3 regions of the Rothia sp. LK2588 genome follow, and region 3 is predicted to be linked to each of the others. Evidence: riboswitches for the same ligand, from Rfam matches in the RefSeq annotation. Region 3 holds a riboswitch; each other region holds the start of a gene.
What was found. A riboswitch is a leader RNA that binds a small molecule or an ion and turns the genes downstream of it on or off. The one in region 3 is predicted to bind S-adenosylmethionine.

Region 1 (10,354 bases), 170 kb from region 3:
GGCCACCGCGAGCGCCTGCGCGGCGCGTCCTGATTTCGCCATGCGGTGCCCCTCATAGGTGGAGGCGATCGCCGAGGCCTGCCCCGGGGTGTTCATGAGGATGCCCATGGTCGAATCCCCGAAGAGACCGCCGAAGTAGACGCCCGAGAACATGATGAACGCGGCAGTCGGGTCCAGTGCGAAGGTCACCGGCAGGAGCAGGGCCACGGCCATTGACGAGCCGAGCCCGGGTATCACGCCCACGGCCGTGCCAAGCAGACAGCCCAGTAGCACCCAGAAGAGGTTCGAGAGCGTCAGCGCGTGGCTGAAACCTTCCATGAGAAGCTGCAGCGATTCCATTTAGAATCCCCCTCCCAGAATGCCCGAGGGCAGCGAGAGCCCCAAGACCATGTCGAAGACGATGTACGCGAACGAGCTCACCGTCAACCCGATGACCAACGTCAAGACGGGGCGGTGTGCGCCGAAGCCGCGGGCGACCAGCCAGAACAGCAGGCCGGCGGCGATCACCCAGCCGAGGAATTTCAGGGACAGCGTAAAGAAGAGAAATCCGCCGATGGTCCAGCCCAGCGAGGCCACGTCGATGCGATGCGTGGGCTGGGCCGCGCCGATCATGATCGGGGCGGTGTATTCGGAGACCTGTTCTTCGACCTGCTCCCGGTTGATCTTTTGAACGTGGGCGCGGCGGAAGATGTCTGCGATATCGAGGGCGGAGAAGATCACCAAACCGGCTGTGATGATCGCCGGGAAGAACCGCGGGCCGGGGAAGGCGGCTGAGTCAGGAACCTCCATGGCGGCAATCCCCCAGCCCAGATATGCGGCGAAGGCGAGCATGACGGCGGGCATCAAAAGCTCACGCCAAATCACGACTTTCTGATGATGAACGGGAATATTCGGTGCGCTCACAGTCCCAGCTCCTCGTTGAGTTTCGCGATCCGGTCGTGTTCGTCTTTCAAGAATTGTTGCAGGTCATCACCCATGATGAGGTTCTCGTTCCAGTGGTAGCGGGAGATGGCTTCGTCCCACTCCGGGGTGTTGACGGTGTCGCGGACGATTGATTCCAGTTGCGATTTTTCCTCGGCGCTGATGCCACCGGGAGCCGCAATCAACCGCCAGTTCGTGAGCGTGACGTCCACACCCTGTTCAACGGTGGTGGGGATGTCCACGCCTTCGGGGCGTTCTTTGGAGACCAGTGCCAGCGCGCGCAGGCGACCGGCTTCAATCTGGTCGATGGTGTCGGGGTAACCGCTGGCGGAGACCTGTGCGGTGCCGTTGAGTAACGCCGCCGTGGCTTCGCCGCCGCCGTCGGAGCTGACGTAAATCATGTCGTCGGGGCTGATGCCGTTGGCGATGGCCATTTCGGCGGTCACCAGCCGGTCGAAGGAGCCGCCGCCGGTCCAGGGCACCTTCGAGGGATCTTTCTTCCAGGCGGCCATCAGATCGTCGAGGGTCTTATAGGGTGAGTTCGCCGGCACCACGATGACGTCCATCTCTTCGACGGTGACGGCCAGGGGCGTGACGTCCTCATAGGTGACCTCGCTGTCGTACTGGATGGACGCCGCAAGCTGGCCGGTTCCGCCCACCATCAGGTTCTGCGGTTGGCCGGAGAGGTTGCCGAGGTTGTTCAGCGCGATGGTGCCTCCGGCGCCGGGCATGTTGATGACCTGGATGTTATTGACGATGGAGTGAGCCCGCTGGGCCTGCTGCATTTCTCGCGCGACGGTATCCCACCCACCGCCGGCGGCCGCCGGGGCGACGATGGTCAGCGACGAGGTCAGGCTGGTGCCCTCGTCCGCCGCTCGCACTGATCCGACCGTGGCGGTTCCGATCGCTGCTACCGCGACGAGTGCGCCAAGGGTTTTGAGTATTTTCGATTGGGGTTTTGAGATACGTATCCCCTGAGTTTCTGGGGACATCGTGTGCAGTGAATTGTGATCTGGCACGGGTATTGTCCTCTGATGTGTATGAACGGTGAGGTGTGAGACAGCCTACCCATGCCAGTATTCCCTGTCACATTTTTCTCGTCATATGACGTTATTGCTGGTGCACCCGAGTCAGGAACTCCGCCACGTCCCGCATCTCCTCGGCGTTGATCGAGTGTTGCAGACCGGGGTAAACCTTGGTCTCCGCCTGGGCGTGGGAGGGCAACCAGCGCTCGGTAAATTCCACGAGGGACTCCGTGATGATCGGATCGGCGTCGCCGCGGCCGTAAAAGACCGGCAACTGCGCCTGCGCCAATTCGTCATCGCGGAAGTAGTCTGAGTCATCGGGCACGGCATACCCGGAAAGACCCACGATGGCGCTGGGCAGGGAGGGGGTGCGGCGGGCCAGACTGGTGGCCATCGCCATGCCCTGCGAGAAACCGAGCAGGGTGACGGAACGGTAGGTGTCTGCCACCGAAGAGAGAAATTCCTCGAGATAATCGGTGGCCAAGCGAATAGCGTGAAACTCCGTATTCAGTGAGCGATCCAGGGGATACCACTGGTAACCGAAGGCCGCACCGGGGATCGCCGCGCTGCTGGCCGTGGCCGGGAGCGTGGCGCCGACCGGTTGCGGGGCGCGCATCGCGGCATAGGTGAAGCCCTTGGCGGGCAGATAGGGAACCAGACCGAGCAGGTCGCGCTCGTTGGAACCGTAACCGTGCAGCATCAACACCAGGTGGCTGTCTTCCCGTTCCTCAGGGCGGTTGGCATATTCAACGAGGTGTTCCATGGCGCTCCTTAAATCCGGTGATAGTGCCTTAAAACTACAACATAAGCCCGGAGGCTATGCACCTCACAAGTATCCGCCCCGCTCACTCGTCCAGTGCCGCCACCGCCGCCTGTAGCACCGCCTTGACCTGTCCCGATTCGATCAAGAACCCGTCGTGCCCCGAGGGCGAGTTGATCAGGATGGCCTCGGTCGGATCGGGCAGGGCGGCGGCCAACACCACAGACTCCGAGGGGTAGAACAACCGGTCGGAATCCACCGCGGCGATCGTCCAGCGACACTGCGAGTGCGCCATCGCCTGCCGCAGGCTCCCCCGGCCGCGGGTCACGTCGTGGCTGCGTAAAATCCCGTTGATCACCAGATAGCTGTTGGCGTCGAAGCGGTCGGTGATTTTGCGCGCGTGGTGGTCGAGGTAAGACTCGACCTTAAACCGGCCCCGCTCCCCTCGCGTCATCGGGCAGGTCAGCGGGCTCTCGAGGTCTTGCGCCTCGCGTCCAAAGCGATGGTGCAGCTCCGCCGCAGAACGGTAGGTGGTGTGCGCGATGCGGCGTGCCAGCCCCAACCCCTCAGTAGGCGGGCGACCGTCGTAGTAGTCACCCCCGGCGAAGTTCGGATCCATCGTGATCGCGTAGTCCTGCGCCTGCGCCCAGGCCAGTTGGTCTGCGGTGGCAGACGGGCCGGAGGCGATGACCGCGCAGGACGCCACTGCCTCCGGATACATCAACGCCCACTCGAGAGCGCGCATGCCGCCCAGAGAACCACCGACCACCAGCTGAAAACGCTCGATACCCAGCATCTGCGCCAGCTTTTTCTCGGCTACCACGGTGTCGCGCACTGTCAGTCGAGGGAATCGTGACCCCCAGGGGCGACGGTTCGGGTCCACCGAGGAGGGCGCGGGGGACGACGGCCCGGTGGAACCGTAACAACCTCCCAGGATATTCGGGGCCACCACGAAGTAGCGGTCGGTGTCGATCACGCACCCCGGCCCCACGGTGCCTTCCCACCATCCGGGCGCTGCCGCCTGCACCGCGGTGCACAGGTCTGTATCGGGCCCGACCCTGCCCGAGGAGACATGAGTGTCTCCGGTTAAGGCGTGCAGAACCAGCACCGCGTTGGAGGCATCTTCGTTCAACCGTCCCCAGGTTTCGAAGGCGATCGTCACCTCGGGTAGCACCGCACCCGACTCGAGGGGCACCTCACCCACCTGGGCAAAATCCAAGACACCGTCGTCGCGAACGGCCTTCTTCTCAACCAACAGCTGTGCAGACATGAAACTCCTGGAATGGGTTCGGATCGAATACGCGGTGCAGATCGTTAGCGGCCGATGGTGGCGAAGCCGCGGCGCAGATCATCGAGGATGTCATCGATGTGTTCGATACCCACCGACAACCGCACGAAAGCGGGGTTGATGCCGAGGGCCAACAGTTCCTCCTCACTGGCTTGCGAGTGCGTCGTGGAGGCCGGATGTACCGCCAGCGAGCGCACATCACCGATATTGACCAACAAGGAGTGCAGGGTGAGCGCATTGACGAAGGCCTGTGCGATGTCGGCGTCAGCGTCCTTGATCGTGAATCCCAGCACCGCACCGGGGCCGTTGGGGATGTATTTCTGGGCCAGCTCGAAGTACGGGGAGGACGGCAGCCCCGCCCATTGCACCGACTCCACCGCCTCGTGCGCCTCAAGGAATTCGGCGACTCGGCGAGTGTTTTCGATGTGGCGTTCGACCCGCAGCGAGAGGGTCTCCAGGCCGATGGCGATATTGAAGGCGTTGGTCGGCGAGATAGACGACCCCAGGTCGCGTAGCAACGAGACGCGCGCCTTCAGGATGTAGGAGAGGTTGACCCCGAACACTCCCTCCGCGCCGAGATCGCGACCGTAGACCAACCCGTTGTATCCCTCATCGGGAGTATTGAATTGCGGATACTTCTCGGGGTCCCGCGTGTAGTCGAAGGTGCCGGCGTCCACGATCACGCCGCCCACGGAGGTGCCGTGACCGCCCAAGTACTTGGTGGCCGAGTGCACCACCACGTCGGCGCCGAACGCGATGGGGTTCAGTAGGAACGGGGTGGGGATGGTGTTGTCGACGATGAGCGGCACCCCGGCGGCGTGCGCGACGGCGGCAATCGGCTCGATATCGAGCACGTCCCCGCGCGGGTTCGGCAGGGTTTCCCCGAAGAACGCCTTGGTGTTCGGGCGCACCGCGTTCTTCCAGTCGTCGATGTTGCCAGGGTCGTGCACGAAGGTGACCTCGATGCCTAGGTTCTTCAGGGTGTACTTCAGCAGGTTGTACGAGCCTCCGTAGAGCGACGGAGAGGCGACGATGTGATCACCGGCGCCTGCGATGTTGAGGATCGCGAAGGTAGTCGCGGCCTGACCCGAGGCCAGCAACAGGGCACCGACACCGCCTTCGAGGGCAGCGATACGGTTTTCGACGGCCTCCTGAGTGGGGTTATTGATGCGGGTATAAATAGGTCCCAATTCCTTCAAAGCGAAACGTTGCGCCGCCTGCTCGGAGTCGTCAAAAACGAAGGACGTCGTCTGGTAGATTGGCAGGGCCCGGGCACCGGTTGCCGGATCGGGGCTTTGACCGGCGTGGATCTGTTGAGTCTCGAATCGCCAACCCGAGGGGTTCTCGGGGTTCGGGACGGTGGTCTGAGGTTGAGTGTTCATCGTTGCTCCCAGTGAACTCGTTGGGGCCGCATGCCTCACACCTCGGGTGTACCGGAGAGGAGCTTGATGGATGCACTACTTCCAGCAGACGCAAAGGCTGGGGGCATCGGTCCCGCGCTTGCGCAATACTTTTGCATTACGCCTGGTCTTCACCCAGGGCACCCCACCGCGAGTGGAGGGTTGCCGGCCAGCAAGCTGGGGCTTTTCGCTGGCTCTCATGACCTAAAACTCATCTTATCCAGCCCGGTAGAGCGGCGAGCAAGAGATTAAACTTTATTGCGCCGGCGTGAAATTCGCTGTTCATATTTCTTCATCTAGCCTCGGGTGGCCATCGTCACTCCAGGTTTGCATGATGAGCTCGCGTTAGTTTCGTATGAGTAGGCCAAACGTCCTCAGTGCACAACAGGTGTAGCGAAACTACACTAGAGCTGGTGAGTGAAACGCTCAGGTCGAGGTTCAGGCCAGGGTATTGCTCCCGCGCTCGCAGATTTGTCATGACCGTCCATGAAGGAGACTGCCTAATGACCCCCGTTGTTCCTCCTCGCCCCCATTCGATCCCGACTGAGCGTAGCCATCACGGAGATTCCTTTTCAGACCCCTTCGAGTGGCTCCGCGACAAGGAAAACCCGGAGGTCATCGAGTACCTGAAGGCCGAGAACGAATTCACCACGGCTCAGACCGCCGCGCAGGATGAGTTGCGGCAGACCATTTTCGAGGAGATCAAGGGCCGGGTGCAAGAGACGGATCTGTCGGTGCCCACCCGTATCGGCCAGTGGTGGTACTACTCCCGTACGGTCGAGGGTGAACAGTACCCGGTCATGTGCCGCGTGGCCGCCGCCGAAGAGGGCAGCGTTCAGGAACGCTTTACTCCCCCGTTCATCGAGGCCGGGGTGCCGCTCGAGGGTGAGCAGGTGCTCTTGGACTGCAACGAGTTCGCCCGCGACCTCTCCTTCTTCTCGTTGGGCTCCTTTGATCCTTCCCTCGACGGGCAGCGTCTGACCTTCTCGGTAGACGACACCGGCGACGAACGCTACACCCAGTACGTCATGGACCTGCAGACCGGCCAGCTGCTGCCCGACCGCATCGAAGACATTTTCGCCGGGGCCTTCTTCACCCCCGACGCCACCCACATCGTCTACACGGTGGTCGACGATTCCTGGCGCCCCTACGAGATCCGGGTCCACGAGGTCGGCCAGCCCACCGCCGAAAACGATCGAGTGATCTACACCGAACAGGACGCCGCCCTGTGGCTGGAGGCGGCACTGTCGGAGGACCGCACGCACCTGGTGATCACCTCTTACTCCTCGGAGTTCTCAGAGATTCGGCTGTTGCCGGTGGGCCAGTGGTCTGCACCGGCGCAGGTAGTGATCGAGAAGGCTCAGCGGGTGCAGTACGCGGTCGAGCCGCTTTCCATTGGGGACCAACGCTGGGTCGTCATCGTGCACGATCACCAGGCGTTGAACTCCGAGATCGTGCTGGCCCCCTACCCCACCGGTGAGCCCTTTGAGACCTACCGGCAGTCGTGGATCAAGGTCATGCCGCATCGCAGCGAGACCCGTGTTGAGTCCGTCAGCTTCACCGCGACCCACCTGGTGGCCAGCGTCCGGCAAGATACTACGCTGAAGGTCTGCCTCACACCGCTGGAGGGCCTGCGCGGGTTACTGGCCGCTCCGTCCGGTGCGGGTGTGGAGTTCGCCGAACCCCACGGTTTCACCGAGGAGATCTATACCACCGCGGTCACGCACACCAGCATCGATTCCCCGGTAGTGCGGATGAGCTACACCTCGTGGGTCACGCCCCAGCAGGTCTACGATTACTACCCCGATACCGAAGAGCTGGTGTTGCGCCGGGCAACCCCGGTGCTCGGCGGGTACCGACCGGACGACTACACCGCGTACCGCATGTGGGCTCCTGCCGAGGACGGCACTATGATCCCCCTGTCGATCATCCACCGGGCTGATCTCGATAAGAGCCAACCTCACCCCGTACTGCAATACGGTTATGGGTCCTACGAGGCCTCGATGGATCCCTACTTCTCCTACGCTCGGCTCTCGTTGCTCGACCGAGGTGTGATCTACGTGGTGGCCCATATCCGCGGCGGCGGCGAGCTGGGCCGCGGATGGTACCAGGAGGGTAAGAAGCTTCAGAAGAAGAACACCTTCACCGACTTCGTGGCCGTCACTGATTTTCTGCGTGAGCAAGCATGGGTCGACGCCTCTCGGATCGTCATCGAGGGTGGTTCGGCCGGCGGGTTGTTGATCGGGGCCACGTTGAACTTGGCCCCCGAAAAGTATGCCGGCGCCATCGCCGAGGTGCCCTTCGTGGACGCGCTGACCACCATCCTCGACCCCGAGCTTCCCCTGTCTGCCCTGGAGTGGGAAGAGTGGGGTAATCCGATCACCGACCCGGATGTCTACCACTACATGAAGTCCTACTCCCCCTACGAAAACATCCGCCCGGTGAAGTACCCGCCGATCGTGGCCATCACCAGCCTGCACGACACCCGAGTTTTCTACGTGGAACCGGCAAAGTGGATCGCTAAACTGCGCGAAACCATCGACCCCGGTTCGCCGACGCCCCTGCTCAAGATCGAGATGGACGGCGGTCACGGCGGCGGATCGGGCCGCTACACCCGCTGGCGTGACACGGCGTGGGTGTACGCGTGGGCGCTCACCCAGCTCTCGGCGGCATAACGCCTCTTTCCCCAGGATCAACACACATCCCTCGCAGAGAAATTGGAATCCTTTATGCCTTTCCGAGAACGGTTGCTCCAGCCGGGAGAGATATTGACCGAGCTCCTGAGTAAACCGCCCTACCGAGAAATGTGGGGTCAATACGTGCAGCGGCGCCGGGGCAACGGCGTGAATGTGCGTGCCGTGGCCACGTTCATGGCCGGTGAGCTCTCGGACGCCGCGGGTCAGGAGATGAACCCGAGCCAGTTCAAGGACTCGGTGCGGCGGGCGCTGGCCGGTGAATTAGTCACCGACCGCACACTGAACCGCTTCATCGTGGCCTTTGGCTTCACCCCGCAAGAGACCCAGGATCTCTGGGTGTCATTGGTTTCGGCACGCAAGCGGGCGGGCTTATACCCCTCGCCCGATCTCGAGCTACCCTCGGATTCCAAGGCACCCAGTGACGATCGGGTCGTCTTGGCGCAGCAGATCATCCTGAACTGCGACGAGTACGGCCTAGGGCAGACCATGGACGTCACCGAAACCTACCTGGTCAAGCAGGATAATCTGACCCTGATTCGACCGGTGATCGAAGGCCACGAGTTGCAATTCGAGGTGCTTGAGGGCGGAGAGGTCACCGGCACCACCTCCGATACCACGTTGCGCATCCGCGATAAAGAGAGCGACATCGTCCGCGTCTATATCAAAACCCCGCGGCCGTTGCGCCGCGGAGAGATACACCGCACCCGCCTTCTCATTCACCTCACCGACACCCCGGAGAAAGATCAATCGATCAACTTCTTCCGGGTGGGTTCGCGCAACAACCCAAAATACGAGGTGACCACCATTATCCGTTTCAAGAAGGCCCCCGAATACATCACCCACTGCGTGTGGGATGAGCTGTTCGAACAACCGGTACTGGAGGAATATCTCACCCCCGGCCACACCCACTACTCGATGTACTACCCCATCATGGATCAGGCCTTCTGCGGTTTCCGGTGGCCGATCGTTACCCCTCCCGAAACCGAATAAAGCATCAGGACGCCTTAGAAGATGGAGGACCGTGTGACCACCCCTGACGAGCCCGCCGACGATCCCCGGGTATCCGCTACGCATAAGGCCAGCGAGTATTTGCGTTCCCTGCTGGCGGCGCCTCGCGCCAAAAAGATCTGGTGTAAGTACCTGCCCGAGAACATCTCACCCGATACCCAGGTGCTCAGTTATCGCGCCATCGCCCGCTCCATCTCGGCCTTCGAGAATCAGCGCTATGGGGTCGAAGACTCACCCAATCGATATAAAGACCGAGTGCGCCGGGCGATTATCGGTCAGCGACTCACCGCAGACACGGTGCAGCTCTTCGCCGAAACCTTCGACTTCAACCCGCAGCAAACCTCCCGCCTCTTGGGGCATCTCAGCGTCGCCAAGAGCAACCCGGAGAAGTCGCAGAAAGTTCAGAACCGTCCCGGCTACGAAATCACCAGCACCTTCAACGATTTCTTCTTCGATAGCCAACAGCGCGTGTACCGGTGTGAATGTTCCATGGTTATCCTGGCTGTCCAAGACGGGGTCGATTCGATGAAGGTGCTCCCCAGCAACGAGGTTCAGCGAATCAATTTATTGGAAGGGGGCACATGCTCCTGGAATGAGGTAGAACAGGTTTACTGTTTTCAGCTGGATTACCCGCTCAAAGCCCAAGAGGTCATGGCCATCCGCTACGAGCTGGAGCTTGATCCGACGGTCGAACAGGAAAACGGGTTACTTATGGTGCAATACATGATGCCGCGCCCAGCTAACTTCTTTCGGTTGATCTTTGACGACCCCGCGACGGCCCCCGAAGAGGTCATCGCCATTCGCGATGTGAAAGACAGCGATGGCTCCCCGATTCCCACGAGATTATCGATGCCCGTATACGAGGGGCGGTGTAGCCTGCACCTGGACACCATCTACCACGAAGACATTTACTTCTACGATCTGAAGGATCTCTAGTGCCAGGGCGCCGCAATAGACCCGACACCGGCGAACTGTTACGGAAATATGACACGTTCTGATGTGCGGAAACACCCTAAATCGCCAGGCGAGGCGGGCTGCGCTATAAGAGCGACAGATCATTACCTAGGATAATTACATCACTTGAAGAGCCTCGACTAAGGGTTCTTCGGAATGAGATGGTTGAGGATGCACAGTGGTTATCTGCATATACTCCCAACTCTCCACAAGTGATGCGGTAATAGATACTTAGGGCTTTTCTGGTGACCAAGTATCACGGTGTGAAGGCATCCCCAACCTTTCATACCAAAGAAGCCGGT
Region 2 (10,354 bases), on a different contig from region 3:
AGGGAGAGTTGATGCTCGCTAGGCGGGGTGTGCCGGGCCAGAATAGTTTTTATGCAAAGTAATACTGGCCTACATTTGAAGAATTCTGCCGATCGTCACGCACGTAAGGCGGCCGATCACCCCGCACTGACCTGGGCGGCCCGCATCGGTTTCGTGGTGACCGGCTTACTACACATCATGATCGGGTGGATCGCGCTGAAAGTCGCCACCGGGTCTGGCGGGGGAGAGGCCTCTAACTCGGGTGCGATGGCGCAGATCGCTTCGACACCGGGTGGACAGGTGCTGCTGTGGGTCATGACGGTGGGCCTGGTTGGCCTGGGCCTGTGGCATCTCTGCGGGTTGTTCGTCTCTGAGGAAACGAAGGACAAGGCGAAGAACGTTATTTTGGGCATCGTCTACCTCTCGCTCTCGATCTCAACCTTTAAGTTCGCCAGCGGAGGTTCGAGCTCCGACGGGCAGAAGGCCACCTCGGTGACCGCCAAGGTCATGCAGATGCCCGGCGGTGTGATCCTCTTGACGATTGCCGGCCTGATCATCATCGGTGTGGGCGCGTATAACGTGTACGCCGGTGTCACCAAACGATTCGAAGAAAAACTGCGTGCCGGAAGCACCGGCGGCAAGGTCGGTTCGGCGATCATCCTCTCGGGCATGGCCGGGTACATCGCCCGCGGTTTGGCGTTCGCGGTGCTGGGCATCATGGTCATCTGGGCCGGGTTCAGCACCGACCCGCAGAAGGCCTCGGGTCTGGACTCCGCCTTGCGCACGATCGGCCAGCAGCCCTTCGGAGCTGTGCTGTTGATTGTGGTCGCCCTGGGCTTTGTGCTCTATGGCGTGTTTTCTATTGCCCGCGCGAAGTACACCAGCGAGGCTTAGGATTCGTTTCGGGTGATTCGCGAGTTCCCGATTTGTGGACGCTGGTGCGCGAGGGGCCGTGTCCCTTTCGAGGGGCCGTCCTACATGCGGCCTTTCGAAGGTGAAGCGGCCTTTCGACGCAAGGAGAGGTGGGGTAGCGGCGATGAAGCGGCCCCTCTGCGATCAAACCGCCCCTCGGCGATGAAGATTAAAAAGAAGGATCCGCGCCTATCCCCCGATGGGCGCGGATCCTTATAGATCAATCAGATCAGCAACTTCCCCAAGTTGCATGACTCGTCTTTCAGCGACACCGTTACTTCCCCAAGTGCGGGCGTCTCACGAGGATCGATTGATGATGAGCGTGTTCCCTTCCCCAAGGGAACGTTTCGAACGGGCCGGAATTCAAAGATGCTCTGGGTTTAACCCCACGAGCGGAACCCGTAAGAAACACGACGCTCTTCCTTACGTATTGGCAAGGAAAGTCAATCTTTCTGGTTGACGCTTATAACTATACCGCCATAACGGTTCAAATGATAACCAGTAGAGTCCCTCAAAAAATCTGAGAAATTTCTGTGTGCATAACTCAAGCGGCGGTCATTGTGGCTCTGTCTTGCGGTTACACAATAATTATTGTGAAGCTGAATACCGCGTGTGTGCAAAAATTTTACTTTACTTTGAAACGGTAAGTAGCCCCAACTATTTAGGGGACATCGCCGCTAAACCCCATGTCAGAGCTTTTGTTGAACAAACCTTAAACGATACTTGGAAAATTTTTTGTACCATTCAGCGCAAAACACCCGCCACATAAAATGAATATATATACAAACGACAGTGAATATATGAAGTGTCTATAAAACCTCAGGTGCGGTCGTCCTTCAGCATCTCGGGGGTGAGAATTTGAAGATTCTCGGTCAATGGCTGACCCGGTTCCCAGCTGGAGTTATCGTTCGATTTCGTCACTCGATCGCGGATCTTCGAACACAGCCGCGGGCGCGGAACCTTCAGGGTGATTGGTGCCGGTAGTTGCCAATTGCGCACCCGAGCCAGAATGCCGAGCACCATGCACGATGCAATGGAGACGGCCATCGCCACATTGGGCATGCGAAAGACGCCGGTGATGATAACGGTCTCGATCGCGCCCACAATCGCCACGGTTCCATAGAGCGAGCTGCCGCCCAGAATCGAGGGGATGCGGTTGACCATGACGTCGCGGATCATGCCGCCACCCACCGCGGTGATCACACCCATGCCGATGGAGGGCAACCAATGCAGACCCAGGCTCAGCGATTTGATGGTGCCGGTGGCTACCCAACACCCCATGCCGATGAAGTCCACGATCATGAGCATCCAGCTCGCCCAGCGCGTCCCGAGATCGATTGTGTAGGCCAGCAGTGCCGCTACCAGCGCGCCCGCCCAATAGGCCGAGTCTGTCAGCGCCACCGGCAGCCCCGAATTCAACAGGATGTCGCGGATCATGCCGCCGCCCATGCCGGTGATTACGGAGAGCAAGACGAATCCGAGCAGATCGAAACGGAAGGCGCGCGCGACCGCGCCGCCGAGCAAACCGTTGGTCACGATAGCAGCGACGTCTACGATGCGGAACACGAGGTCGGGGTCGAGAATCTCCATAGCCCCTTTATCGTAATGGTTAGCCGGGTTTAATGCCCGGTCGTCTGGTCTTCGCCTTCAGCATTAGGTCCGCGATCCTTCGGTTCCAGCACGGTAATGTTCCCGGGCCCGGGCTTGGTGGCGCCGACTTTGCGGGCGGGGATCTCTGCGGCGATATCGGCAATCACCGATTCCAGGTCAGCCCCGGCCGGAACGGTCGTGTCACCTAAGATGACCGAGCGGTAGACGCGGGCGCCTTTTTCAACGGTCACGCCCGGCCCGATGACCGAGTGCTCGACGGTGCCGTTGATCTGCGAACCGTACGAGATGATCGACTCGCTGACCTGCGCGTCTGCGCCGAAGCGGGCGGGGGAGTAGGTCTCGTGATGCGCGATGACCGGCCAGCCGGGGCGGTCTAGGTCAAGTCCCTTGCCCTCGATGAGCTCCATGTGAGCCTGGTAGAAAGAGTCGAGGGTTCCGATGTCTCGCCAGTAGTCGCGGTGGCGGTATTCGTGAACAGTTCCGGTATTAACCAGGTGCGGGACGATGGTCTCGCCGTAGTCGCCCAGCGAGTTGCCGAGCGCGTCGTCCTCGTCTTCGTGGTTCTTGAACTCCTCGATCATCTCGTCGGCGGCGCGGCGTAGCGCGGCGACGTTGAAGACGAAAACTTCGGTGGCCACGAGTTTGCCCTTCGGGGTTTCGGGCTTGTAGTCGTAGGCGGTCACCCGTTGGTCGTCGTCGACCTGCACCATGCCGTAGCGCGATGGGTCTTCGCTGATCTCTGTGGTGACCACGGTCAGATCGGAACCGAGCCGGTTGTGCTGGTCGATGACCGGACGCAGGTCCAGCTGGTAGAGGTGGTCAGCGGAGAGTACCACCACGTTCTGGGCGCCGAAGGCTTCGAGGATCGGGATCTGCTGATAGAGCGCATGGCCGTTGCCGGAGGCGAAACCCTCCTCCACGCGTCCTTCGGCGGGCGGCAGAATGCGCAGGCCGTGGCGGGTGCCGTCGAGGTCCCACGGACGCCCGCTGGCGAGGTGCTGGTTAAGCGTGAAGGGGCGGTACTGCTCCACGATCCAGACGTCGCGTAGCTGCGAGTGCGCCAGGTTTGAGAGCACCACGTCGATGATGTGGTAACTGCCGCCGAAAGAGACCGAGGGCTTGGAGCGCGCGTCGGTCAGCGGCGCGAGGCGAGACCCTTTGCCGCCGGCGAGGACGAGGGCGACGGTGGGCGGTTGCGCGGTAGTGGGAAATGGATCTGACATGGCTACCTCTCGAAGGGATGAGTGTTGAGTCTGAGTGTAATGGGTGTTTATTAAGGATTTTTCATATTCCAGAGGCGCGCAAAGGGGGTTTTGCGCGGGGGAACTTCCCTTAGATGCTAAGTATACGTATAATTATAGCCATGGGATTTTTTACACGTACCTTTTTGCCTCCGAAGCTCTACCGCGCACTGAACCCGTGGCAGAGCGCTAAGTACTCCGCGCGACGCCACTACCTGCCGCGTCCCGTGCAGAAGGCGCTCCACATCAGCGCCGCCGTGCGTAACCCCTTCGGTTACGCCAAGCGCCGCGCCTCTTACTCGCTCTCCGAGCGGATCCGCCGGACGATCTGGAAGTAAAACCACCAGAGTTCAGCAATAGCCCGTAGAAGTTTCGCAATCGGTTCTAGCCACATGCGAGCTTCGCGGGCTATTTTCATGCCGTCACCCGATCCGCCAGCACCCGCTCGATCGCAGCCAGCGCCTCCTCGTTCTGCAACGAGGAGCGGTCGCCCAGCGGCTTGCCCTGGTAGAGCTGGCTCAACAACCGGCGGGTGATCTTGCCCGAACGGGTCTTCGGGATGTCCGCCACCGCGACCACGTCCTTGGGCTTGGCGATCGGGCCGATCTCCGCCCGCACGTGATCGCACAGCGCGGCGTGCAGCTGCTCGGTGGTGAGCTCGCGGCCGGCGTCCGAGAGGGTCACGAAAGCCACCGCCTGGTGACCGGTCAGTTCGTCCTCAACTGGGCAGACGCCCGCCTCCTGGACGGCTGCATGAGAGACCAGCGCTGACTCGATCTCAATCGTCGAGAGTCGGTGGCCCGAAATATTAATGACGTCGTCCACGCGGCCCAGGATGAACACGTCACCCTCCTCGTCGACCTTCGCACCGTCGCCGGCCAGGAACCAGCCGCGCTCGCCAAAGTGCCGCCAATAGGAATCCAGGTAGCGCCGCGGGTTGCCCCACACGGTGCGCGCCATCGAGGGGCCGATCTTATCCACCACGATGAGGCCCTGCTCACCGGGTGCGACCGTCTCACCGTGCTCGTTCACCACGCGGGTCGAGACGCCGGGCACCGACCGCGTCGCGCAACCGGGCTTGACGGCGGTGTGCGGTGCGCCCTCGGGGAACGTGCCGGGTGCCGCGAACTGCGGGTCGTGTGGCCGCGGCGAGCAGACCGTCGAACCGGTCTCCGACTGCCACCAGGTATCGACGAAACTGGCCGTGCCGCCGCCCACGTGCGTCCGCAACCAGCGCCACGCCTCGGGGTTGATCGACTCGCCCACCGAACCCAGCAGGCGCACCGACGAGAAGTCGAACTTGCCCGGTTCGGGGCCGTTCGGGAAGGCACCCATCAGCGACCGGATCAGCGTGGGCGCGGTGTAGTAGTTGGTCACGCCGTAGCGCTCAATCACCTCGAAATGGCGCTCAAAGGTGGGGGTGTTCGGGGTGCCCTCAAAAATCACCTCGCTCACGCCGTTGACCAGCGGGCCGTAAATCTCGTAGGTGTGCGCGGTGACCCAGGCGAGGTCGGCGGTGCACCAGTGCACGGTCGAGGCAACCTTCGCGGGGTCGTTAACGGTGCTCAACTCGTCAGGGCGCCGCACACCGGTTTCGTCGCACACGTCGGGTAACAGGTCGAAGAGCAGCGCGTGGGTGTACGCCGTCTGCACCAGGTACCCGCCCATGGTGTGCACCAGGCCTTTTGGCTTCCCCGTGGTACCCGAGGTGTAGATGATGAAGAGCGGGTCTTCGGCGTCGTGCAGGGGAGCTTCGTGGGTGTCGGGGACGTCGGCGATCAGTTCGTGGTACCAGACGTCTCGGCCGGAGGTCCACGGGACCTGGGCGCGGGCGGCGTCGTTGCCGGTGGTACGGTCGACCACGATCACGTGTTCGATGTTGTTCTCCCCGGAGCAGGCGTCGTCAGCATTGACCTTCACGGGCACGACCATGCCGCGCCGGTTCTGGCCGTCGGTGGTGATGAGTACCTTCGCGCCGGTGTCTTCAACACGGAATTTCAGCGCCTCGGCCGAGAAACCGCCGAAGACCAGCGAGTGAATCGCGCCGATGCGGGCGCAGGCCAAAGTGAAGATGACGGTCTCGGGGATGACCGGCAGGTAGATCACCACGCGGTCACCCTTCTGCACGCCCAGCTTCTCCAGGCCGTGCGCGGCCCGGGCCACGCGGCGCTGCAACTCGGCGTAGGTGAGCTGCTCGCGATCCCCGGGCTCACCCTCGAAGTAGAGCGCGACCTTATCGCCGTTGCCGTTCTCCACGTGGCGGTCCACGCAGTTATAGGCGACATTGAGCGTGCCGCCGACGAACCAGGTGATCTCGGGGACGCTGTACTGCGGCGCGCCGTTATTATCCACGCCGGTGCGCCGCGGCTTGACGAAGCGGTGGGTGTTTTCTTCCTCCCACAGCTCGCCCCAGGTGATGCGCGCCTTGGCCTGCTCCGCCCAGAACCTCACGCGCGCCTGATCGGATTCCAGTGCCGGGTTCGGGGTCGGGTTGAACGGGTCGGAAGAGGTGAAGTTCGCAGGACGCGCCACGGGGTCTCCCATCGGTTGCTGACGTAGGGGTGTCTAGTTTGGTGGTTAATTAGTTGCTGGGGAAACGATGCTTGACCCAGTCCTCAAAGAGGCCGACGAGAGCGTCGGTGATTTTACCCAGAATGGCCAGCAGGACGATCGCCAGCAAAAGTCGGTCGGTGCGTCCGTTGTTCTGCGAGTCGGTCAGCAAGAAGCCCAGACCCATGGACGCGCCCAATAATTCAGCCGCGACCAGGAACAACCACGCCTGGGCCAGTGCCAAGCGCAGACCGGACACCACGACAGGCAGAACAGCCGGGAGCTGGACTGTGCGGAAGAGGTTCACCCCGCGGATTCCGAAGGAACGGGCGGCTTCAACTAACTTGGGGTCGACGTGAGTTAGAGCGGCAGAAACGGTGGTGTAGACCGGGAAGAAAGCACCGATCGCCACCAGCGTCACCTTCGAGTCTTCACCGATACCGATCCATAGAAGCAGTAGAGGGACCCACGCCAGAGATGGGACGGCTCGAATCGCGCCGATAGTAGGCCCGATGAGGATCTTAGCCCTGGGAGACAGGCCAGTTAGGGCACCTAGTACCAGACCGAGCACCGCGCCGATCAGAAAGCCAAGCACCACACGCTGCGTTGAGATAGCAACGTGCAATCCCAGCTCGCCGCGTCCCCACAGATCGGCTCCGGCTGCGACCACCTTGGACGGCGCCGGCAACTGAACCGAGGTGAAGACGCCGGTCGAGCTCAGGTACTGCCAGAGCAGGAGCAACGCGATGGGCAAAATAGCACCTAGCAGGCCGATGCCCCGGAAACCCCGCCCGGGGCGGTTCTCACGCGACGGTCGCTGATCCGGGGCAGGACACACACCTTGGCTCGGTGGGGAATCCGCGGCTGGAGTGTTCCCTCCGTAGTTATAAGTTTCTTGGGTGGGAGTCGCAGAAGTAGAAACTGACATTACTTGCTGACCTCCTCAGCGGCGCGTGCTGGGTCAGCCTGTTCGGCGAATTTAGGTTCGACAATAGAATCCAGGGCCTTATCGATGTCTGTCTGGGCGGGGACGTCACCGGACTCCACCAGGATCGGGCCAACACCCTCAAGTACTTTGACCTGCTTTTCACCGGGAACCGGATCGATATCGAGGTTGGACCGTTCCCAGACCACCTCGGCGGTCTCACGATTGATACCGGCCTTGTCCTTAAAGATTGAGATAGCTTCTTCGCGATGATCGTGAGCCCACTGGCGAGCATATTCGTAGACGTCAACCACGGTTTGGGCGGACTCTGGGTCGGACTCGATGAACGACTCGGTTGCGTTCAAGAAACCGTAAGTATTGAAGTCTAGGTTGCGGTAGATCAGCTTGTCACCAGACTCCACTTCGGCGGCTGCCATGATCGGGTCCAGGCCACTCCACGCGTCCACCTGACCGTTATCAAGAGCGCTACGACCATCCGCGTGCTGCAGGTTCTGGATTGTCACCGAGTTCTTATCAACGCCCTCGGCCTGGAAAGCCTGCAACAACAAGAAATAGGGGTCAGTGCCTTTGGTGACAGCCACCGACTTACCCTCGAGGTCCTTCAACGAAGTAATAGTTGAATCACCGGTAGTGACGATAGCCGACCACTCCGGTTGCGAGTACAAGTCGATCACCTTGATGGGGGAACCATTGGAGCGGGCCAACAGAGCCGCAGAACCGGCAGTGGATCCCACGTCTAAGTTGCCCGAGCGTAGAGCCTCATTGGCTTTGTTGGAACCGGCCGAGTTAACCCATTCGACTTCTTTACCCTCGTCCTTCAACGCGGCCTCCAACCAACCCTTCTCCTTGATAATCAACGAGAGGGGGTTGTACGTTGCGTAGTCAATGGTGACCGTTGAATCGGCCTGGGAAGCAGGTGCTACGGATCCGTTGCCGGTTCCTTCACCGGTAACGCAACCGGTCAAAAGCAAAGAAAGAGCAGAGACGCTAGCAAGGGAAGCGGCAAAACGAGTATTCAGAGACATCATAAAAATCCTTCAAAGGCTGTGTGTTAGTGAGTGTCGACACCGAGTTCTGCCAGCAACTGATGACGAAGTTGGGTAAGGCGAGTGTCGGAACGTTCGCGGGGGCGACCTCCAGGAACCTCGACCACTTCAGTGATGGCTGCGGGAGTATTTTCGTCGGCCTTGCCCAGCACGATGATGCGGTCGGAGAGATAGAGGGCCTCGTCTACATCGTGAGTGACCAGCAAGATTGTGGTGGGGTCTTGATAATGGACATCCAACAAGAGGTCTTGCATATTGATTCGGGTCAGTGCGTCCAATGCGCCAAAGGGTTCGTCCAGAAGAAGGACGCCGGGAGCGCGGGCTAGAGCGCGGGCCAGCGAGGCACGCTGTGCCATACCACCAGAGATCTCGCGCGGGCGGTGATCTTTGTACGCAGCGAGACCCACCAGTTCGAGCAGTTTCCCGATGGTCTCCTGCCCCTCAACCTGAGCGGTGCCACGGGGTAGGCCGAGCGCGACGTTTTTCTCCACGGTGCGCCAGGGCAACAGGCGAGGTTCCTGAAAACCAATGGCGACTCGGTCATCCAAACCGGTCACGATATCACCGTCAATGCGCACGGAACCTGCCGTGGCGCGTCCCAGGCCGGCAGCCGCGCGAAGCAAAGTGGACTTGCCGCAACCGGAGGAACCGATGATCGACACGATCTCACCGGGCTCAACGGTAAACGTCACGTTCTCGAGGATGGTGGACTGACCGTGACGAGACGGAAAAGACTTACTTACCTGGTCGAAGCTAATGCTGCAGGCCTGGGTCCGCAGGGTATGGGTAAGCGGGGGTGCACTCATGTAATCACTCCATCGTCACTGGCGTTAGCACCACTGCTTTAGCTGCATAAAGCAAGGTTGCTGCGACGTCGTAGAGCCAGGTCTCTCGGTCGCTCTGGATGGTTTAGTCAGTTATTTAAAGTAGTCGCGGGCTGATTGCGGACCCAAGATTGTGACGCAGATGAACTTTCTTTGCTGAGTGTGACGATGCATTAATGCCGTGACTTCTTCGGTGCCGTGGGGTGAGCACTCGTATCACCGTCATTTATGCCCATCATGTGTCCACAAGCTTTTCCCGCCGAAGCGTCACCCGCACACTGATTTTCATGAACTCAGCCATCGTCCAGAAGGTCCGCACCCGCCGGGAACTAGAACAGGCAGGCCTCGCCCCCTCTACAATCACCAGGCGCCATCAGATCGGGTTGCTGACGAAGGTGCGCCCCGGGGTATTTGCCGATACCGAAGACTGGTCGGGGTGGAACCGCGAAGAACGCTGTTGGGCGCACCACGTGGCCGCGGTGAAGTCGGTGCGGGGCGCGGTGCTCAGCCACGAATCGGCCGCGCTCTGGCACGGAGCGCCCCTGCTCACGCGGCCCCGGCACGTGCACCTGAGCGTTCCCGGGTGTTACAGCCATTCGCGCGCTCGCATCGTCCTCCACAGCGGGCGACGAGCGATCTGTGCGCGCGCCACCTCGTACCACGGCCTGCGGATTACCGATCCGATCCAAACCGTGATCGACTGTGCGCGCATTCTGCCTGTGACCGAGGCCCTCTGCATCGCTGACTTCATGCTGTCGCAGGGGTTCTGCACGGTGCAGGAGCTCCGCGACGCCCTGGAGCGCGTCACCGGCCGCGGCTGCCGCACCTGCCGCGCGGTGGCCGAGGTCATGAGCCCCTTCGCGGAGTCACCCGCCGCAACGCTGGCGCGATGGACGATGCACGAACTCGGCTTGGCGCCGCCCGCCGAACAGAAGGACGTCTGGTGCAACGGCCACCGGTACCGCCCCGACTTTCTCTGGGAGGGTGCCCGGGTCATCCTCGAGGTGGATGGCGAGCAAACTTACTCCGGCTCTCGCGGGGAACCGATAGGGAGGCGTCACGCCGAACACCGCCGGCAACGGGATTTAGAGGCGGCCGGGTGGCGGGTGATCCGCGTGCGCTGGCGGGACGTCCAGGGGTATCCGGAGATACTCCGCACGATCTTGGAGCGGGCGGGCGTGCCGCGGTGCAGGTAACCGACCGTCATAAAACTGCACACAGTTCACAAGCCGAAACATACTAGCC
Region 3 (10,354 bases):
ACCCGTTGGGCGGAGTCGTCACCGAATTCTGGGCGCGCCGCGAGCACGTGTGAGAGCCGCCTGCGCCACTCGGGCAGGCGGGCGCCTGGTTGAGTCTCTGTGTCGGTGCCGGAGGTGTTGTCTGCCAGTTTCGAGGCGGCATAGACGCCGAAGTCGGCCAGCTTGTTCTGCAGGTCCTCGGGGAGGGCATCTAACCCGCCGGTCTTCTCGCGCATGGACTCGCCCATGCGGGGAGTGGGGTCGGCGACCGAAGACCGCCACGTATCTGAGGAGGCGGTGAGCGCCTTGCGGACCTTCGTGGCCCGATCGATCGCGGTGAGCATGAGCGCCACCGCGTGCTTACAGTCGGTGCGCACGGGGCAGGTGCACTGGGCAGAGAAAACCAGCGAACCCGCGGTCTTCTGCGCAGGAAAACGAACGGTGACCGAGTAAGGAGCCACCGCGGAACCGTTGACCTCGCCGGTCAACGTGCGGGTATCGGGGTCGAAGGTGTAGCGAGCCACGTTGCCAGCACGCATGTATTTCTGGCCGCGCGAATAGGCGGCGTGGCCCACCTGCCGAATAATCTCGGCGGCGGTCACGGGGATGTCTGGAAATGCCGACGAACTAGCCACGGACGTCCTCTTCCGTAGACGAAACGTTAACTTAACCAGCGTACCCGAGAGGCGCTACGGCGGGCGGGGTAACGGGTTAGTTCAGTCGCTGTAAGTTGTCCAAGGTGAGGGATTCGATGACGTGCCCGGCTTCGTCCATGAGGCTCACGCCCTGGGGGTCGAGCGCGCGGAACCAGGTGCTGACCAGGTATTGCCCGTGCTGGGCGAGGCTGACCAAGATGAGATCGCCGTTATACATGCCGCGCAGGGTGACCACGCCAGACTTATGGTCGACCGTGGTCGGGCGTAGATCGAAGCGACCCTGTTTGGTGGGGTAGTAGCTGTTGAGCGCGTTGGCACACTCGGTCGTGTTGTTGGAAAACTTCTCGAGCAGATCCTCGGCCGCCTGGGCGCTGTCCGTGCGTACCACGCTGTTGTACCCGGTGATCTGGTTGATGCCGGCCTGACCGAGGTTGATGCGGCGGCGCTTGCCGTCTTCGAAGGTGAAGGGCGCGTTCGGCGTGGAAATGAGGCCCAGCGCCACCTCCTCGTAGGCACCACACTGCTGATTGACCTGCTCGGCCAGGGTGGGGTCGGGGGAGGCCTCCGCTTCGAGGGTGGCGGCGGTTCTACCCGGGGACGTCGCCCAGCCGTCGGCGGTGAAATCTTGCACTGAAGGATCCGCCATGAGATAAGCAAACGGTTCAGTGGAACGGATCTGTTGCTGGCTAGGTAGAACCTCGGTGAGATCGGTGCTGTGGGGTGAAGTGTTGGCCTGATCGGTCTCTGCCGTGGTGGTCTGGTTGCCACACGCGGCCACACTGAGCCCGAGGGCAGTGACAGCGCAGGTAGCGATGATTTTGCGTATTCCTATGCGCGACAATCTGGCCCCCTCCATGAGTGATGTCTCTAATTGAAACACAGTCTGCCCATGTCAGACGGGGAATGTTGGCGCGGAACTTAAGGTGACATAATGTAAGAATTTCACCCGAAATGGGGGCAAGGATTTGCCGTAGATCACATTAAAAAAATTTTGAGACGCCACTTTTCAACGTGGCACACGTGCGCTAATCTGGGAATCAGCTTCAAGAGATTCAACTGTCAAGCTCCGACTTGGTTGAACGCCAACCCCATGTTCACGGGTGGCTCGGATGACGAAGCGGTCTGTATTCGCGTTGCTAACGCGTTTCGTTACCAACGCAGGCTGGTACAGACAAGAGCACTTCGAAAGGAATGCGCGCACGCGCACGGTCGCCATGACTACACCGGCTCGCCCCCACGAAAATATCCAGCGTCGTATCTCTGATGCCTCAGTTCCGGTTCGTGGAGGTTTCTCCGCGATCAGCATTCACGATTACTCTCGGATCTCTCACGAGCGGTCGGAGTTTCTGAACTTCCTCCTTACGCCTAACCCCGATGGCATTCCCGCAGCACAGCATGGAGTGCTTAAAGCCGCATGAATCCCAGCGCCGGACTCCTTCTGGATTCAGACGTTCTTGCAGAGATACGCAAGGCAGAGCCCGATCGCAAGGTCATAGCTTTTCTGCGCCGCCGCTCCTATAAGGTGCTCTATATTTCGGTGCTCAGCCTTGGGGAACTCAAGGGACTCTACCCATACCCCTCCACCGAGCGGTGGCTGGGGGAGTTGCTCGCGCGCTTCGGCGCCCACGTTCTCGAGATCACCCCGGAGATCTCCCTGCAATGGGCCGGTCGCCATGCCGAACGCGGCCTGCACGCGGTGGGCTCTGAGACCACCGCCCCGGTGGCCACCGCAGCCCTCGAGGGGCTCATCTCGGCCACCGCGATCATCCACGATCTCGAGATCATCTCCGCCAAAGCGGAGGTCTACCGGAGCTGGGGCGTGGCGGCCACCAACCCGTTCCTCGACGACTAGTAGTCGCGCGTGCTCTGAATCGCCCGCGCGCTCACCTTGCTGGGCAAGATCCGCGAGAGCGCAACCAGCACCTTGTAGGGTGCCGAGGGAACGCAGACGGCGCGTCCATCGTTGTTGGCCGCGATCGCGTCTGCGACCACCTTCTCGGGGCTCAGCCAGAAGAACCGCGGCAGGTTGGGCTCGCTCTGGCCCATGTTCTGATGGAAATCCGACCGGGTCAACCCGGGGCAGACCGCCGTGATGAGCAGGCCGTCTTTGCTGTATTGCGCGTTGGCCGACTGACTTAACGACACCAAGAAGCGCTTGACCGCCGAGTAGGTACCCCCGGGGGTGAACGCGGCCACCGAAGCCACGTTGATAATCTTGCCGCGGCGGCGCGGTAGCATCGTCTCGATCGCGGTGTGCATCAGCTGCAACGGTACGCGCGCCAAGATATCTACCTGATGCAGGTGTTTCTGCGTGGTGGCCTGATGGAACGACGACCCCAAACCGAAACCGGCGTTATTGATCAGAACCTCCACCGGTGCGTCCTGCGAACGCAAGCGCTCGACCACCTTCTGAACGTCCTCCTGCCGACCGAGGTCGGCCAGCAGAATCTCGGCCTGCACACCATAGCGGGAACGCACCTCGTCGGCCACGGCGGCCAGGGCCTGCTCGCGGCGAGCGGTGAGCACCAGGGAGTAGCCCTCGCTGGCGTATGCGCGGGCGAATTCCGCTCCGATACCCGACGATGCGCCGGTGATCAGTACGTACGAATTGCTGAGCTGGTTCGACATGTTCACCAGTCTATGTGACAAGATAAAAGGCGATGAAAACCACCACCAAAAACCCAGCGTCCCGCCCCGCCATGCGGGGGCTTCCCATGCCCCTGTGGATGCAGGGGGCCCTTGAGTTAGCGCTTGCCGCGGCCTTCTCGTTAGTGGCGGTGGCGGTGCTTCTGCTGGCGGTCTGGGGAGCCAACGGCTTCGACAACCGCGACGCGTTTTCGGTGGTCACGCTTTCGGGGCAGATTTGGCAGCTGATCCACGGTGTGCCGTTGCATTTGCAGATTCCCAACCACGGTCAGTTCGCCGCGATCTCCGGCACGATGAGTCTGATCCCTCTGGGGCTGACGCTCATCCCGCTGGGGTTGTGCTTCCGCTCGGGTCGTCGGCTGGCACAGGCCTCCTACGAAGGGCAGTTCTGGGTGCCCACCCTTGCTGGGGCGCTGGCCTACAGCGTGTTCTCGGTGCTGGTCAGCCTCCTGCTCCCGGGTGTCTACAGCATCACGAACCCCGTTTTGGCGGCCATCATTCCGCTGTGGGTGGTGTTGCTCGGTGTGATCGGCGGAGGCTGGTACGAATCGCGCTCGCTGGCGCGCATGATCGGTGTGGACGCTGCAACGTGGGTGGCAGGGTTCAGCCAGTACTCGCGCTGGGCGGGCTCCTACGCCTGGGCGGTGATCCGTTCGGCAGTGGTGGCGTTCGTGGCCTTGATCGGTCTGGGCGCACTGTTGGCCGCGGTCTCGATCTTTGTGCACTGGGGCAATATCGTGGCCCTGTTCCAACAACTTCATGCCGGGGCTATCGGCGATACCGCCGTGACCCTGTTGCAACTGGGGTACATTCCTAACCTCGTGGTGTGGGCCATGGCACTGAGCACCGGCGCGGGATTCTCGTTCGGCGAGGGCACCTCGGCGAACCTGGGTGGCACCAACTTGGGGATGCTCCCCTCGCTGCCGGTTCTGGGGGCTATCCCGCACCTGGCGGCCCCGTGGTCGCTGTTGCTGTTGTTGGCGCCGGTACTGGCCGGCATGCTGGCCGGTTGGTGGTTCTTCCGGGCCGGCGAGAACCACTTCGACGACTGGGTTTCGTTGAAGCTGAAGTTCCGTCCGCTTTCCTGGCTGTTGTCCACTCTTGGTCTGGCCGTTCTCATCGGCTTGCTCACCGGCCTGTTCACTGCCGCGCTGGGTTGGTTCGCCCACGGCTCCCTGGGTCTGGGCCGCTTCACCGACATCGGCCCGCACCCGCTGTTCTTCGCGCTGATGACGGCCGCGACGGTTGCCCTGGGTGTGGTGCTCGGATCGGCCTTGGCGCCCTTGCTGGAGAAGAACGATAGCGACGAGTTGGAACGCTTCGCTGAGAGCTCGCGCGGATCGCGCCGGGCGGAAAAGAAGCAGCGTCGCGCCGAGGCGAAGGCCGCCCGCCGCACCGGCCGGCGGAAAACCGGTGAACGTGCCGAGGAGGTCTTCGTGCCCGAGGAGGACGAACCGTCCGCCGAGCGAGACCTCGCAAATCAGGATGCTTCTGGTCAGGCCGTTGCCGTCAAGGGCGGTGCCGCGCGCAACGTCCCGGCACAGACCGCGGCAGAAGACACCGCACCCGGCTCCGCCAAGGTCATCCCGCTGGGTATTCCTGCAGAACCGGCCCCCGCAGAGCCGCAACCCACAGAGCCGCAACCCACAGCGCAGAACCGAGACCAGGATGCTCCCGCGGCGTCGGAGAGTGCTGAACCGGTTCGCGAGGACGACCCCGTGAAGCCGAAACTCAGCCGCGGGCGCGTGATCAAACGTCCTAAGTCGCGGCGTCCGCGCGACTAAGCGCTCAGGCGGGCAACCGGTGGATTATTTGCCCAGCAGGGTGCCCAGCATCGAATCTTCCAGCTGTTTCTGGCACTGAGCCTGCCGGGAGATCGTCAATGCCGAATTGGTGCACCGCGCGTACTCGTTGGTCTGCTCGATGAAAATCAACTGCACCACGGCGCTGAATGCCATGAAGAAGCAACTAACCAGCAACAGCGCGGTCAGGGTGAAATCCGCCGCGGTGGCGCGAATCTTGGCCATCTTGACCAGCGCCACGATCCCGCAGACGATGGCGATCAACAGAAACACCAGCGCGGCCGCGATAAACCAACCCGCATAGCTGAGCAGAAGGAAGCCCACCAGGGCCGCCGCCATGAAACCGCGATTAAATAGGCGCAGACTGGTGCGCTGACGCTCGATCTCGCGGTCGGAAAGTTGCTGGGTGCTCGGTGGCTGAGAGGTCTGAAGGGGCATACTCCCCAGGATACCGCCCCCTCTACCGTGCGACCGAAAGACAACCGGGGTAGCGGCCAAGACTGCGCGGGAAGACCCCGGTGAGGGTACGCTAAACTCTTTCTATGCGCATAGTAGTCATGGTTTCCGGATCGGGAACGAACCTGCAATCCATCATGGACGCCGTCGCCGAGGGGCAACTGAACGTCGAGATCGCTGCAGTAGGAGCCGACAAACCCTGCACCGGGATCGAACGAGCCCAGGCGGCCGGCATCGAAACCTTTATCGTCGCACCGGGTGACCACCCCGACCGCGAAATCTGGAACCGGGTGCTCGAAGCGAAAATCGCCGAATACGACCCCGATTACATCGTCTTCGCCGGGTTCATGCGCATCGTCGACGCCGCGCTCGTGGCACGCTTCGCGAACCGCATCGTCAACACCCATCCGGCGCTGTTACCATCGTTCCCTGGTGCCCACGGGGTGCGCGATGCTCTGGCGCACGGCGTGAAAATCACCGGCCTGACCGTTCACTTCGTGGATTCGGGCGTCGACACCGGCCCGATCCTGGCCCAAGCCGCAGTCCCGGTTCTCGAGGGAGACACCGAGGAGTCGCTCCATGAACGAATCAAGGTCGAAGAGCGCCAGCTCCTGGTGCAGACCATCGCCCAGTTGCCGCAACCGAGCAACTAACGGCCCCAAGATTTAGAACCACTTCGGTTCGAAGCCTGCGGGTCGGGGCTCAAACCGACTCAACCAACCGATGAATCCATCCACCAGCCCGCAGCTCATGCGGGCGAAAGACATGGGAGTATTTGTGAGTCTCATTGAGCTCGACCGCGTGCCCGTCAAGCGCGCACTGATTTCCGTCTTCGACAAGACCGGCCTGGAAGATCTGGCGCGCGGCCTCCACGAGGCCGGAGTGTCCATCGTCTCCACCGGCTCGACGGCGTCCAAGATCGCTGAGGCCGGAGTGCCCGTCACCGAAGTTTCCGACATCACCGGGTTCCCCGAGTGTCTGGAGGGCCGCGTGAAGACCCTGCACCCGCGCGTGCACGCCGGCATTCTCGCCGACCGCCGCAAGCAGGAACACATCGACACCCTGAACGAAATGGACATCGAGCCCTTCGACCTGGTGGTTGTGAACCTCTACCCGTTCGTCGACACCGTCGCCTCCGGCGCGGATCAAGATGCCATCATCGAGAAGATCGACATCGGCGGCCCTTCCATGGTGCGCGCCGCCGCCAAGAACCACGATGCCGTGGCCGTCGTTGTTGACCCAGCCCGCTACGACGACGTGGTTCGCGCCGCGAAGGAGGGTGGCTTCACCCTCGCTGAGCGCCGCCGCCTGGCCTCGGGCGCGTTCGCGCACACCGCCGCTTACGACACCGCCGTGGCCACCTGGACCGCCGCGCAGTTCGAGACCGATGAAGACGCAAACTACTGGCCGCCCTTCGCCGGTCTCTCGTTCGAGCGTTCCGAGTCGCTGCGCTACGGCGAAAACCCGCATCAGAAGGGCGCGCTCTACGTCGACCCGGCTGCCAAGCCCGGCATCGCCCAGGCGGAACAGCTCGGCGGTAAGGCCATGAGCTACAACAACTACGTCGACGGCGACGCCGCCCTGCGCGCCGCGTACGACTTCGACGCTCCCGCCGTGGCGATCATTAAGCACAACAATCCCTGCGGCATCGCCGTGGCCAGCGAAGGCGCGGAAGATCCGATCGCCGACGCCCACGCTAAGGCCCACGCCTGCGATCCGCTCTCGGCCTACGGTGGAGTGATCGCCGCCAACCGCAAGGTCACCGCCGGCATGGCTCAGACCGTCAAGGGCATCTTCACCGAGGTCATCATCGCGCCCTCCTACTCGGACGAAGCGCTGGAGATCCTGCAGAGCAAGAAGAACCTGCGCATCCTGGTGCTGCCCGAAGGCTTCGAGCGGGAGGCCCTGGAATACCGCGCGGTCTCCGGCGGCGCGCTCTTCCAAGAGGCCGATCGCCTGCAGGCCGAAGGCGACGACCCCGCCAACTGGACCCTCGTTGCCGGCGAACCGGCCGACGAGAAGACCCTGGCAGACCTGAACTTCGCCTGGCGTGCTCTGCGCGCGGCCAAGTCCAACGGCATCTTGCTGGCCGACAACGGCGCCGCCGTGGGTATCGGCATGGGCCAGGTCAACCGCGTGGACTCCTGCAAGCTCTCCGTCGAGCGCGCCAACACCCTGGCCGACGGCGCCGAGCGCGCACGCGGTGCGGTGGCGGCGTCCGACGCGTTCTTCCCCTTCGCCGACGGCCTGCAGGTTTTGCTGGACGCCGGTGTGCGCGCAGTCGTGCAACCCGGTGGATCGATCCGCGACGAAGAAGTCATTGAGGCCGCGAAGGCTGCTGGGGTGACGATGTACACTACCGGCGCCCGTCACTTCTTCCACTAAATAACGGAGGGACGGGCGCCGATTCCGGGCGGGATTTGTTTCCTCGCTCGCTCGGAATCCCGCCCTTCATCCCGTCACTTCTTCCACTAACCAACCTATCCGCTGAGCAGTAATACCGCGAGGAGGGAGGCGTTCGCTCCTGCTTCCTTCCTCGCCCTGGGGGCTCGTCAGTCCAGACGGAGCTTCACGCCTCCCTCTCTCCGCGGCTTAAGAGCAAACGGTGTCCGTCTCGCTACAGAGACGGCCACCGTTGTTTTAGGGAGGGGGGATCTAGCCGGCGGAGGGGCCTGCCGCCATCTCCTTCTTCGACTGCTGAGTCAAAGCCTCCTGGAAGACCTTCTGGATATCCTCGGGGCTATTGGCCTGGAAGGCCTCGCCACCGATCTGGGTCGCCAACGACTCGAGTGCGGTCATATTGGCGTCCTCCGAGATACCGATCATCACAAAGTAAATCGGGTTCTCGGGGTCTTGCTCCCGCTGAATGGTCTCGATGAGCTTCTCGGTAGAGATTCCGTTCGGGTCTGTATCTTCACCGTCGGTCATGATCACCACGACGTTCGCCGAGTCATTCTGGAAGTTCTTCTTGATGTTTCGGAACGCCGCCAGCGTGGTGTCGTTCAGGCCCGTGTACGAGTCCTTATGCGGGGTGATGCTCTCACCCTGCTGCAGCAGGACCTCGCGCTGGGTCTGGCCGTCCAACTCGGCACCGAAGCTACGAATCGGCACCACTTCGCGGTAATCGCGCGGTTTACCATCTACGGTTTCGAGGTTGTAGGCAAACTCCCACAGACCCATCGAGTCACGAATCGGGAAGAGTTGCGAACCGGCGGCCACGGCTTCCTTGGTAACATCCATGCGGGTCTTGCCGTCGCTATTCAGCTTCCACCCCATCGAACCGGATGAATCGATTGCGATGAGCGCGTTCATCGGCGCGGACTGCAACTTGTAAGCTGACCAGGTATCGGCGGTGACCTTCGGGTCTTTGGAGTCCAGTGGCTTGACCTGGCCCACCGAGTGGTCGGTGAGTGCGGAATTGTCTTCGGTACGCAGCCCGGCGTCGGCCAGCGCCTTCTTGCCTTCTTCAGAGCTGAGGTAGGCCGAGATCTTGTCGGCGGCCTGACCCACGGTGTTGTTCGCCTCGTTGCCCTGGGCGGGCTGATACATCGGGAAGTCCAACTCGTTGGTTGCCGAACCGGGAACCTGTGCCTTCAGGCCCGAGTCCCCGTGGTCCTTTATGTACTTGGCAAAGTCGGCCTCAGATACCACCGCAGACTTCATCTTGCCCTGCGCCACCGCGTCCAACTGTTCGGTGGGGGAGAGGTCTTCGGGCACGTCCACGCCGATGGTCTGGGCGCGCAAACTGGTATTGGCGGTCAGTACTTGCTGGTTCACCGCGCCCTGGGAAGTCTCGGCGGCGGCATTGATGACGGCCAAGAACGCGCCAGAATCAATCTTCGGGTCTGCCATCGAGACGTCGGTGTTGGCGGCCAGCACGTCGTTCCAGTTCTTATACGTGGTGGAGCCGTCTTTGCTGACAACAACGCCGGGTGTTTTCGCCAGCGACTTATCTTTGGTGATGACCTTAGCCTTACCCGCCAGCGCCAGTTGGGCGCGGGTGGAGGAGTCCGGGATCCAAAGATTCGGCGCGGCTTTATCGTCGGTGATCTGGTGGGCGACGTCGTTGGCCGAGTGGTTATCGGAGATAGCCAACGCGATGCAGTCGTCTGCGCTGACAGGGATGTTCTTGAGAACCTCTGCCATGGTCGTGTTGGTAGCAACGGTCACGCGCTGAGTCGACACACACGAGCTAGGAATAGCCTGCGGGTCGTTGGGTGAGGCTTCGTTGCCGGAGAGCTGATAAGCCAGCGCTCCGCCACTGAGCAAGATGACTCCGGCGCCGCCGAGAGCGATCCACTTACGGTTATTTTTCTTCCGCTGTGCTTCACGCGCTTCACGACGCGATTGAGCATTCCCCATGATGTGCCCTTTCGCGAAAATATGGTGGGTTCACCCGCAACGGTGAACTCTTCTGGTGAGACGTACGATGCATTTCCCCGTGCATCGAGCCCGCTCTAGTCTACCAAGCGAGGGCCGCCGGTCGCTGTTGGGTAGCTATGAGTTCTCAATTTTTCAGCCTGCGTTTCGGCACGTCATCGGAGGGTAGTTAAAAAGATCACTCGGCCAATTTTGTTTACCATCTAAACGAATTTGTTTCATATGTTGAACATTTTGGCTCTGGGGGCGGTAATTCACCTCCAATTAAGGGGATCGGCGTCGGCAATGGGTCAGGATCACCCTAAGATATACAGACATGACTCAACTCACTTAGACTGGTAGGGATGCGGGCGCATCGCGCCGAGGGAGTAGCCCTAAGACATCAAGACCGCTCAAGCGAAAGGACCGTTGCATGACCGTCACAGATTCGGTAAT

Region 1: another riboswitch for S-adenosylmethionine. It lies ahead of VVR12_RS09275 (O-acetylhomoserine aminocarboxypropyltransferase/cysteine synthase family protein); the one in region 3 lies ahead of VVR12_RS10005 (plasmid stabilization protein).
Region 2: another riboswitch for S-adenosylmethionine. It lies ahead of VVR12_RS08170 (ABC transporter ATP-binding protein); the one in region 3 lies ahead of VVR12_RS10005 (plasmid stabilization protein).

What each region holds. Positions count from the first base shown of each region.
Region 1 covers NZ_JAYWLS010000004.1:125,838-136,191, forward strand. Annotated here, with positions in the region: gene VVR12_RS09250 (tripartite tricarboxylate transporter permease) at 1-339, opposite strand, end outside; gene VVR12_RS09255 (tripartite tricarboxylate transporter TctB family protein) at 340-903, opposite strand; gene VVR12_RS09260 (tripartite tricarboxylate transporter substrate binding protein) at 900-1,940, opposite strand; gene VVR12_RS09265 (alpha/beta hydrolase) at 2,032-2,709, opposite strand; gene VVR12_RS09270 (homoserine O-acetyltransferase) at 2,792-3,976, opposite strand; gene VVR12_RS09275 (O-acetylhomoserine aminocarboxypropyltransferase/cysteine synthase family protein) at 4,021-5,376, opposite strand; SAM riboswitch class IV at 5,486-5,599, opposite strand; gene VVR12_RS09280 (S9 family peptidase) at 5,898-8,069, shown strand; gene VVR12_RS09285 (hypothetical protein) at 8,163-9,080, shown strand; gene VVR12_RS09290 (hypothetical protein) at 9,114-10,034, shown strand.
Region 2 covers NZ_JAYWLS010000003.1:234,870-245,223, forward strand. Annotated here, with positions in the region: partial or broken gene VVR12_RS08130 (CoA-binding protein) at 1-2, shown strand, start outside; gene VVR12_RS08135 (DUF1206 domain-containing protein) at 52-873, shown strand; gene VVR12_RS08140 (trimeric intracellular cation channel family protein) at 1,711-2,481, opposite strand; gene VVR12_RS08145 (glucose-1-phosphate adenylyltransferase family protein) at 2,511-3,725, opposite strand; gene VVR12_RS08150 (hypothetical protein) at 3,866-4,081, shown strand; gene VVR12_RS08155 (AMP-binding protein) at 4,158-6,275, opposite strand; gene VVR12_RS08160 (ABC transporter permease) at 6,325-7,221, opposite strand; gene VVR12_RS08165 (aliphatic sulfonate ABC transporter substrate-binding protein) at 7,221-8,264, opposite strand; gene VVR12_RS08170 (ABC transporter ATP-binding protein) at 8,291-9,091, opposite strand; SAM riboswitch class I at 9,098-9,196, opposite strand; gene VVR12_RS08175 (DUF559 domain-containing protein) at 9,397-10,305, shown strand.
Region 3 covers NZ_JAYWLS010000004.1:294,896-305,249, reverse strand. Annotated here, with positions in the region: gene VVR12_RS10015 (SNF2-related protein) at 1-614, opposite strand, end outside; gene VVR12_RS10010 (hypothetical protein) at 691-1,476, opposite strand; SAM riboswitch class IV at 1,677-1,819, shown strand; gene VVR12_RS10005 (plasmid stabilization protein) at 2,050-2,487, shown strand; gene VVR12_RS10000 (SDR family NAD(P)-dependent oxidoreductase) at 2,484-3,263, opposite strand; gene VVR12_RS09995 (DUF6350 family protein) at 3,296-5,065, shown strand; gene VVR12_RS09990 (hypothetical protein) at 5,090-5,521, opposite strand; gene purN (phosphoribosylglycinamide formyltransferase) at 5,626-6,192, shown strand; gene purH (bifunctional phosphoribosylaminoimidazolecarboxamide formyltransferase/IMP cyclohydrolase) at 6,317-7,924, shown strand; gene VVR12_RS09975 (substrate-binding domain-containing protein) at 8,195-9,901, opposite strand; gene glyA (serine hydroxymethyltransferase) at 10,332-10,354, shown strand, end outside.